One region of the Streptomyces sp. NPDC003697 genome, then DNA from elsewhere that is predicted to be linked to it. Evidence: riboswitches for the same ligand, from Rfam matches in the RefSeq annotation. Region 1 holds a riboswitch; the other holds the start of a gene.
The links. A riboswitch is a leader RNA that binds a small molecule or an ion and turns the genes downstream of it on or off. The one in region 1 is predicted to bind S-adenosylmethionine.
Positions count from the first base shown of each region.

Region 2: linked by a shared signal. The riboswitch ahead of ACWDNY_RS25365 (aminotransferase class V-fold PLP-dependent enzyme) and the one ahead of thrC (threonine synthase) in region 1 are both predicted to bind S-adenosylmethionine.

Region 1 covers NZ_JBSFNN010000006.1:127,129-131,332, reverse strand. The annotation lists gene ACWDNY_RS04360 (cold-shock protein) at 1-130, opposite strand, end outside; gene ACWDNY_RS04355 (MoaD/ThiS family protein) at 562-837, opposite strand; gene thrC (threonine synthase) at 834-2,117, opposite strand; SAM riboswitch class I at 2,136-2,301, opposite strand; gene ACWDNY_RS04345 (glucosyl-3-phosphoglycerate synthase) at 2,474-3,442, shown strand; gene ACWDNY_RS04340 (alpha,alpha-trehalose-phosphate synthase (UDP-forming)) at 3,525-4,204, shown strand, end outside.
Region 2 covers NZ_JBSFNN010000080.1:11,234-15,437, forward strand. The annotation lists partial or broken gene ACWDNY_RS25355 (rhomboid family intramembrane serine protease) at 1-489, shown strand, start outside; gene ACWDNY_RS25360 (Lrp/AsnC family transcriptional regulator) at 486-767, shown strand; gene ACWDNY_RS25365 (aminotransferase class V-fold PLP-dependent enzyme) at 876-2,261, opposite strand; SAM riboswitch class IV at 2,513-2,629, opposite strand; gene trpD (anthranilate phosphoribosyltransferase) at 2,776-3,840, opposite strand; gene qcrB (cytochrome bc1 complex cytochrome b subunit) at 4,004-4,204, opposite strand, start outside.

The sequences.
Region 1 (4,204 bases):
CCTCTTCCAGCGTGCGGTAGCCGTCCATCTGGATCGCGCTGTAGTGGACGAAGACGTCCGCACCACCGTCGACCGCGATGAAGCCGTACCCCTTCTCCGCGTTGAACCACTTGACGGTGCCCTGAGCCATGCCTAACTCCCCTATTACTGGCCCTTGCACAGATCCACACTTCGCGGATCCGGGTCAGACCTCACCCCCCATGGATTGGGGGCGTGCGCCGGAACGCGTCGACCGCGGCTGAATGTATCTGTCCAACTGCCGTCTGCAACAGGTCATCCGGACGAGAATTCCGGACGACCGGACGCCGGGAATATGACGACAATTCGCCTGAATTCAGGGCAAGTCGGGCCCCACAAACAGAACAAAAGCCGCGGAAAAGGCCCGGACTTTGGCTACTTCTTGTCGGGCGTGCGGCAGGAATGAAAGGCGTCCGGTGCGCGGACCGGAGACGCGTTCCCCAACTCTACCGCGCTCAATCACACGGAATTGCCCCCTCCGTTTCTCTCACGGAGGGGGCAATGCGGCATACGCGCGGTGACGGGCGTTACCGAGGGTAATGATCAGCCTCCGGCGACGGCCGGGATGATGGACACGCCCGCGCCGTCGGGGGTGGCGGTCTGCAGGCCCTGCTCGAACCGGACGTCGTCGTCGTTGACGTAGACGTTGACGAAGCGGCGCAGCTTGCCCTGGTCGTCCAGCACCCGGGCGGCGATGCCGGTGTGGTTCTTCTCCAGGTGCTCGATGACCTCGGCGAGGGTGGCGCCCTCGGCCGTCACCTCGGCCCGGCCGCCGGTGTAGGTGCGCAGGATGGTCGGGATGCGAACGGTCACGCTCATGCGAGGCCAGCCTCTCGGAAGGAGTCCAGGGTCGGGCGGATGGTCGCGGTCGGGCCCGTGCCCGCCACCGCGTCCAGGGTCTTCAGGCCGTCACCGGTGTTGAGGACGACCGTCGTCAGGGCCGGGTCGAGGACGCCCGCCTCGATCAGCTTCTTCGTCACGCCGACGGTCACGCCGCCCGCCGTCTCCGCGAAGATTCCCTCGGTGCGCGCCAGCTGCCGGATGGCGTCGACGACCTGATCGTCGTTCACGTCCTCCACGGCGCCGCCGGTGCGGCGCGCGATGTCGAGGACGTAGGGGCCGTCGGCCGGGTTGCCGATCGCCAGCGACTTGGCGATGGTGTTCGGCTTCTGCGGGCGGACGACGTCGTGGCCGGCCTTGAAGGCGGTGGACACCGGCGAGCAGCCCTCGGCCTGGGCGCCGAAGATCCGGTACGGCCGGTCCTCGACCAGCCCGAGCCGGACCAGCTCCTGCAGGCCCTTGTCGATCTTCGTGAGCTGGGAGCCGGAGGCGATCGGGACGACGATCTGGTCGGGCAGCCGCCAGCCGAGCTGCTCGCAGATCTCGTAGGCCAGCGTCTTGGAGCCCTCGGCGTAGTACGGCCGCAGGTTGACGTTGACGAAGCCCCAGCCCTCACCGGCCGGGTCGCCGATCAGCTCGGAGCAGAAGCGGTTCACGTCGTCGTAGTTGCCCTCGATGCCGACGAGCTCGCCGCCGTAGATCGCGGCCATGACGACCTTGCCCTGCTCCAGGTCGTGCGGGATGAACACGCAGGAGCGGAAACCGGCCCGGGCGGCCGCGGCGCCGACGGCGCCGGCCAGATTGCCGGTGGAGGAGCAGGACAGGGTGGTGAAGCCGAAGGCGCGGGCGGCCTCCAGGGCCTGCGCGACGACGCGGTCCTTGAAGGAGTGCGTCGGGTTGCCGGAGTCGTCCTTGACGTACAGCCCGCCGGTCACGCCGAGTTCACGGGCGAGGTGGTCGGCCTTGACGAGCTTGGTCCAGCCCGGGTTCAGGTTCGGCTTGGTCGCCACGTCCGCGGGGACCGGCAGCAGCGGCGCGTAGCGCCAGATGTTCGCGGGACCCGCCTCGATCCGCCTGCGCAGCTCCTCGGTCTCGTAGGCCGAGAAGTCGTAGGCGATCTCCAGCGGGCCGAAACACTCCTCGCACGCGAAGACCGGTCCGAGGGGGACACGGTGACCGCACTCGCGACAGCTCAGGGCCGCGGCGGGGCCGAGGTCGACGGTGGATCCGGTGCTGCTTGCAACAGTCTGCACAGCCATGTGAGGCGAGGCCCTTTCTCCTCATCTTCCTCACGACGCATCTCGCCGTGAGACGGATTTGGCACCTTCCCTAGCCGGGAGCCTCGCGGAGACGATCCTGCACGCACAGCGATCGTCACGAGAACCGGCTGGAGGGTTGCCGGGGCTTCATCGGGCCGTGTCCCTCTGCCCCTCTGGATGAGCGGTATGTGATTGTCGGCGCGCGGCGGCCCCCCGACATGCGACGGTCACGCGCGTTGTTCAAGACTGTAACCGAAGGCCAGGACAGTTCAGAGAAACGTCCGAACCGCGAGACGGGTCACGGACCGAGCGTTCCGTCACCGTGATCCGAGGCATCAGTGAGGGAGCCGCCGACCATGCTGGAAGAAGTCGAGCGCTGGCTCAGGACCCGCTCCTGGTCCGTCACCGATCGTCCGCTGCACAGCCTCCTGGCCGCGAAACGCGCCGGCGGGTCGTCGGTCAGCGTGGTGCTGCCCGCCCTCAACGAGGAGGAGACGGTCGGCGACATCGTCGCCGCCGTCCGCCGCGACCTCGTGGTGCAGGCCCCGCTCGTCGACGAGATCGTCGTGGTCGACTCGGGCTCCACCGACCGCACTTCCGAGGTCGCCGCCGCCGCGGGCGCCCGGGTCGTCCACCGCGACGGGATACTGCGGCGCATCCCCGCCGTGCCCGGCAAGGGCGAGGTGCTGTGGCGCTCGCTGCTCGTCACCAAGGGGGACATCGTCTGCTTCGTCGACGCGGACCTGCGGGAGTTCTCCTCCGACTTCGTCACCGGGATCGTCGGCCCGCTGCTCACCGACCCCGGCGTCGACCTGGTCAAGGCGATGTACGACCGCCCGCTGGCCCTGGCCGGCCAGGAGGCGAACAGCGTGCCGGCCGGGCAGGGCGGACGCGTCACGGAGCTGATGGCCCGGCCGCTGCTCAACATGCACTGGCCGCAGCTGGCCGGCTTCGTGCAGCCGCTCGGCGGCGAGTACGCGGCCCGTCGCTCGCTGCTGGAACGGCTGCCGTTCCCCGTCGGCTACGGGGTCGAGCTCGGCATGCTCGTCGACGCGCTCCACCTGGTGGGGCTGGACGCCCTCGCCCAGGTCGACGTCGGCGTGCGGCTCCACCGCCACCAGGACGGGCAGGCGCTGGGCCGCATGGCCGCCGCGATCTACCGCACCGCGCAACTGCGCCTGGCGCGCGGCCATCTGGTCCGCCCGTCCCTGACCCAGTTCGAGCGGGTCGAGCACGGCTTCGCACCACGGACGTACGCGGTGGACACCGAGGAGCGGCCGCCGATGGTCGAGGTCGCCGAGTACGCGTCCCGGAGAGTGGCGTGAAAACCGCCGCCGCCTCCTGTTCGGCCGGTACGAACCGGAACCGTACGTTTGAGCGTTTCCGGGCCGGGCTAGGTTGAGGCGTATGGCTTCAATGCACGGTGCCGAGGTGCTGGTCGCGTCCAATCGCGGCCCGGTTTCGTACGAGCTGCGCGAGGACGGCTCGCTGCACGCCCGACGCGGAGGCGGAGGGCTGGTCTCGGGGCTGTCGGCGATCGGGCCCGAGGCGGGCGCGGTGTGGGTGTGCGCCGCCCTGAGCGACGCCGACCGCGAGGCGGCACGCCGCTTCGAGGGCGGCCGCCGGCTGCCGGCCGACGCGACCGGCGGCCAGCAGGTCCGCATGCTCGACATCGACGCCGACGCCTTCGCCGACGCCTACAACGGCATCGCCAACTCGGTGCTGTGGTTCGTCCACCACATGCTGTACCAGACGCCACTCGAACCGGTGTTCGACGCGGAGTTCCGCCGCCAGTGGGCCTCCTACGAGGCCTACAACCGGGCCTTCGCCCAGGCGCTGGCCGAGGAGGCGTCCGAGGGCGCGGCGGTCGTCGTCCAGGACTACCACCTCACCCTGGTACCGGGGATGCTCCGCGATCTGCGCCCCGACCTGCGCATCGGCCACTTCTCCCACACGCCGTGGGCGCCCGTCGACTACTTCCGCATGCTGCCGGACGACATCGCCGAGCAGGTGCTGCGCGGCATGCTGGGCGCCGACCGGCTGGGCTTCCTCACCCGGCGGTGGGCGGACGCGTTCACCGGCTGCTG
Region 2 (4,204 bases), on a different contig from region 1:
ACGTCTTCGGGGCGATGACCGAGGAGCGCATGGGCCGCATCCAGTTCACGCTGTTCTACGTCGGCTGCGGCTACCTGGCCCTGGTGGGCTACGCGGCCGCCAACGCCGCCTCCGGGCAGACCCTCGTGGGCGCGTCCGGGGCGATCTCCGCGGTCCTCGGCGCCTTTCTCTACCTGTTCCCGCGGGCCCGGGTCACCAGTCTCTTCCCGTTCCTGTTCTTCCTGCCCCTGCGCTTCCCCGCGTGGGTGGTGCTGCCCTTCTGGCTGGCTCTGCAGTGGCTGGCGGCGGGGCAGGCGTCCCAGGGACCGGGAGTGGCCTATCTGGCCCACCTGGTCGGCTTCGCGCTGGGCTTCGCCTATGCGTGGGCCCGCTTCGGGACGGCCCGCGGTCGCCGGGCGCGGCCCCGGAAGGGCGGTGGTGGGCAACCGGTGGGCGACTAGAGTGAACTGCGCCCCTGCTCCGGCCCCCGAGGGAGAGAACCAGCCGTGATCACCGCGATCGTGCTCATCAAGACCAGCGTGGACCGGATCCCCGAGATCGCCGAGCAGATCGCCTCGCTGGAGAGCGTGAGCGAGGTGTTCTCCGTCACCGGCACGTACGACCTGATCGCCATCGTCCGGGTACGGGAGCACGAGGACCTGGCCGAGGTCATCCCCGGCCGGATCAGCAAGATCCCGGGCGTCGAGGCGACGGACACGCACGTCGCGTTCCGCACGTACTCGCAGCACGACCTGGAGGCGGCGTTCGCCATCGGGCTCGACTCCTGAGCAGCCCGAATCCTGAGCCGCGGCGTCCGGCGTCGCAGGCGCCCCCGGCGCCGGACGCCGCGGCCGGATCGGATCGGATCGGATCCGGCCGCGGTGTTCGGAGAACCCCTAGACCGCCGGCACGCAGCGGCCGTTCTCCGTCCGGTACTCCCACCTGGCGCCGTGCCGCACGAGTTCCCGTACCGCGTGCAGGAAGCGTTCCACGTGCTCGTCGGGCGTGCCGGCGCCGAAGCTGACGCGGACCGCGCTCGGGGGCGCCTCACCGGGCGCGGTGCCGGGCGACCCGCACCCGCCCCGGGCCTGCGGGTCGCCGCCGAGCAGCGTCCGCACCAGCGGGTGGGCACAGAACAGGCCGTCCCGGACGCCGATGCCGTACTCGGCGGAGAGCGCGGCGGCGAGGTGGGAGCTGTTCCAGCCCTCGACGACGAAGGAGATCACCCCGACGCGGGGCGCGTCGTCGCCGAACAGCGACAGCACCCTGACGCCGGGGATCTCGGCGAGACCTGCCCGCACCACGCGGACCAGGTGCCGCTCGCGGGCGACCAGGCCGTCGAACCCGGCCTCGGTGAGGGCCCTGCAGGCCGAGGCGATGGCGTGGGCGCCGATGACGTTCGGGGAGCCGGCCTCGTGCCGGGCGGCGGTGTCGTGCCACTCCACCTCCACTCCCCCGTCGCTGCGCCGTGTGACCGTGCGGCTGGCGCCGCCGCCCGCGAGGTACGGCTCCGCCCGGCGCAGCCAGTCGGCGCGCCCGGCGAGCACGCCGGAGCCGAAGGGGGCGTACAGCTTGTGGCCGGAGAAGGCGACCCAGTCGACGTCGAGGTCGCGCACCGACACCGGGTGGTGCGGGGCGAGCTGGGCGGCGTCCAGGACGATGCGGGCGCCGTGCGCGTGGGCCGCGGCGGCCAGTTCCCGCACCGGCCACAGCTCACCGGTGACGTTGGAGGCGCCGGTGACGCAGACGAGCGCCGGGCCGTGCGGGGCGCGGCCGGCCAGCGCCCGCTCCAGGACCTCCACGGCCTGCTCCGGGCTGCGGGGGGCGTCGAGGCAGGTCACCCGCGCGTCGCCCCAGGGCAGCAGCGAGGCGTGGTGCTCGGTCTCGAAGACGAAGACGCGGCAGTCGTCCGGGACCGCGCGGGCCAGCAGGTTCAGGGAGTCGGTGGTGGACCGGGTGAAGACCACCTGGTCGGTGTCACGGCAGTCGAGGAACTCGGCGACGGTCCTGCGGGCGTTCTCGAAGAGGTCGGTGGACAGCTGGGAGAGGTAGCCGGCGCCACGGTGGACGCTGCCGTAGTAGGGCGCGTACGCCGCCACGTCGTCCCAGACCCGCTGGAGGGCCGGGGCGCTGGCCGCGTAGTCGAGCGCGGCGTAGCCGACCTCGCCGCCGGTGACGAGCGGGACGGTGACGTCCCGGCCCAGGACGGGCAGCGGGGCGCGGACGGACCCGGCGGGGGCGGCGGTGGAGCCGGGAACCGGGGCGGAGACGGAGACGGACATGGCTGAACTCCCGTGAGGACAGGCGGCAGCCCCCTGTCGGATTCGCGGGCCGTGCCGGGACACGCCTGAGGACGCGGCGACGGCACAGGAGGGCGAGCCGGAGAAGGGGACATCCCGAAGAGGGGAAGCCGGAGAGGGGATAAGGGGTGTGCGGAGGCGGGGCTCTGCGGCCCTATCGCATTCGCTTGCTCACGGAAGGCTCCCTCGACGACCAGGACCCCTGGTCCCACGCTCGGCGGGAGCGTGCGAGGGGTCCGCGCTTGCCGCAGACCTCGCTGCCTGCGACCTGGTCCTCACCCGGGGCACCCCGCCACGGACGGAGGGTTGCCGGACAGCCGGCCGGGGCCTTGTGGCTGTCACTCATGACCTGGACCGGAATCTACGGGACGTGATCAGCCGGCCGCAACCGGTGTCCGGATGACGGGACGGCCGTGAACGGCCGAGCGCCGGCGCCCGAAGGCACCGGCGCCCGTTCCGGTGGAAGGATCCCAGCCGCTGCGGGGGGGGGAGGCGCTCACTTGTTGCTGGCGGCGACCCAGCGCTCCAGCGTCCGCCGCGCGGCCCCGGAGTCGATGGACTCGGCGGCCTTCGCCATGCCGGCCCGGATCTGCGCCGTCAGGGGCTCGTCGCCCGGCTCCAGCGCCACCAGCGCGGCGGCCGAGTTCAGCAGCACCGCGTCCCTGACGGGGCCCTTCTCGCCGTCGAGGACCCGGCGCGCGACCTCGGCGTTGTACGAGGCGTCCGCGCCGCGCAGCGCGTCCACGGGCACCGGCTCGATGCCGACGTCGCGCGGATCGAACACCTCCTCGGTGACCTTGCCGTCCCGGACGACCCACACCCGGGAGGTGGACGTGGTCGTCAGCTCGTCGAGGCCGTCGTCGCCCCGGAAGACGAGGGAGGAGTTGCCCCGCTCGGCGAAGACGCCCGCGACGATCGGCGCCATGCGCGCGTCGGCGACGCCCACGGCCTGCGCCCGCACCCTGGCCGGGTTGGTCAGCGGGCCGAGGATGTTGAACGTCGTGCGGATGCCCAGCTGGCCCCGGGCGGCGGCCACGTGGCGCAGTGCCGGGTGGAAGCGCACCGCGAAACACATGGTGATGCCCGCCTCCTCGGCGACCTCCGCGACGCGCTGCGGCGTCAGCCCCAGGTTGACGCCCAGCTTCTCCAGGACGTCGGAGGACCCGGACGCCGAGGACGCGGCCCGGTTGCCGTGCTTGACCACCTTCACGCCCGTGCCCGCGACGACGATCGACGACATCGTGGAGATGTTCACCGTCTTCGCGCCGTCGCCGCCGGTGCCGACGATGTCGACGGCCGGGCCGGGCACCTCGATGACGGTGGCGTGCTCGTACATCGCGCGGACCAGGCCGGTGATCTCCTCGACCGTCTCGCCCTTGGCCCGCAGGGCGACGGCGAACCCGGCGATCTGGGCGTCCGTCGCCTCGCCGCGCATGATCCGGTCCATCGCCCAGGCCGTGTCGTCCGCGCTCTGGTCGCGGCCCTCCAGCAGGGCGTTCAGCACACGGGGCCAGGAACGGCCCGCCGCGGTGTCGCCTCCAGCGGGGGTCACAGCGCTCATCAGCCGCTCCTGGGTCCGGTCCCGGACGGGTCCGGGACGCTCGGGAAGGGGGAACCCGTCGTCCGGCGGGCACCTCTCCACCCTATCCAGCCCGGGGCACGGCGAAGGGCCCCCGTCCGCAGACCGGACGGGGGCCCTCACCGTGGCGTGACGTGCGCAGCGATCAGTGGTGGCCGTGGCCGCTCGTGATCTCCTTGTACTCCTCGACGGTGGGCTTCGGGATCTGCGACTCCTCGCCGTAGTACGCGTTGCTGAGCTTGGCGCGCAGCTTCTGCGCCCCCGTGACCTTGCGCTCGACGCCGTTGCCGTCGACCGTCGGGCCGATCTCCGCCGGCTTGTGCTGCTCGTGCGCCGTGAGGGTGTA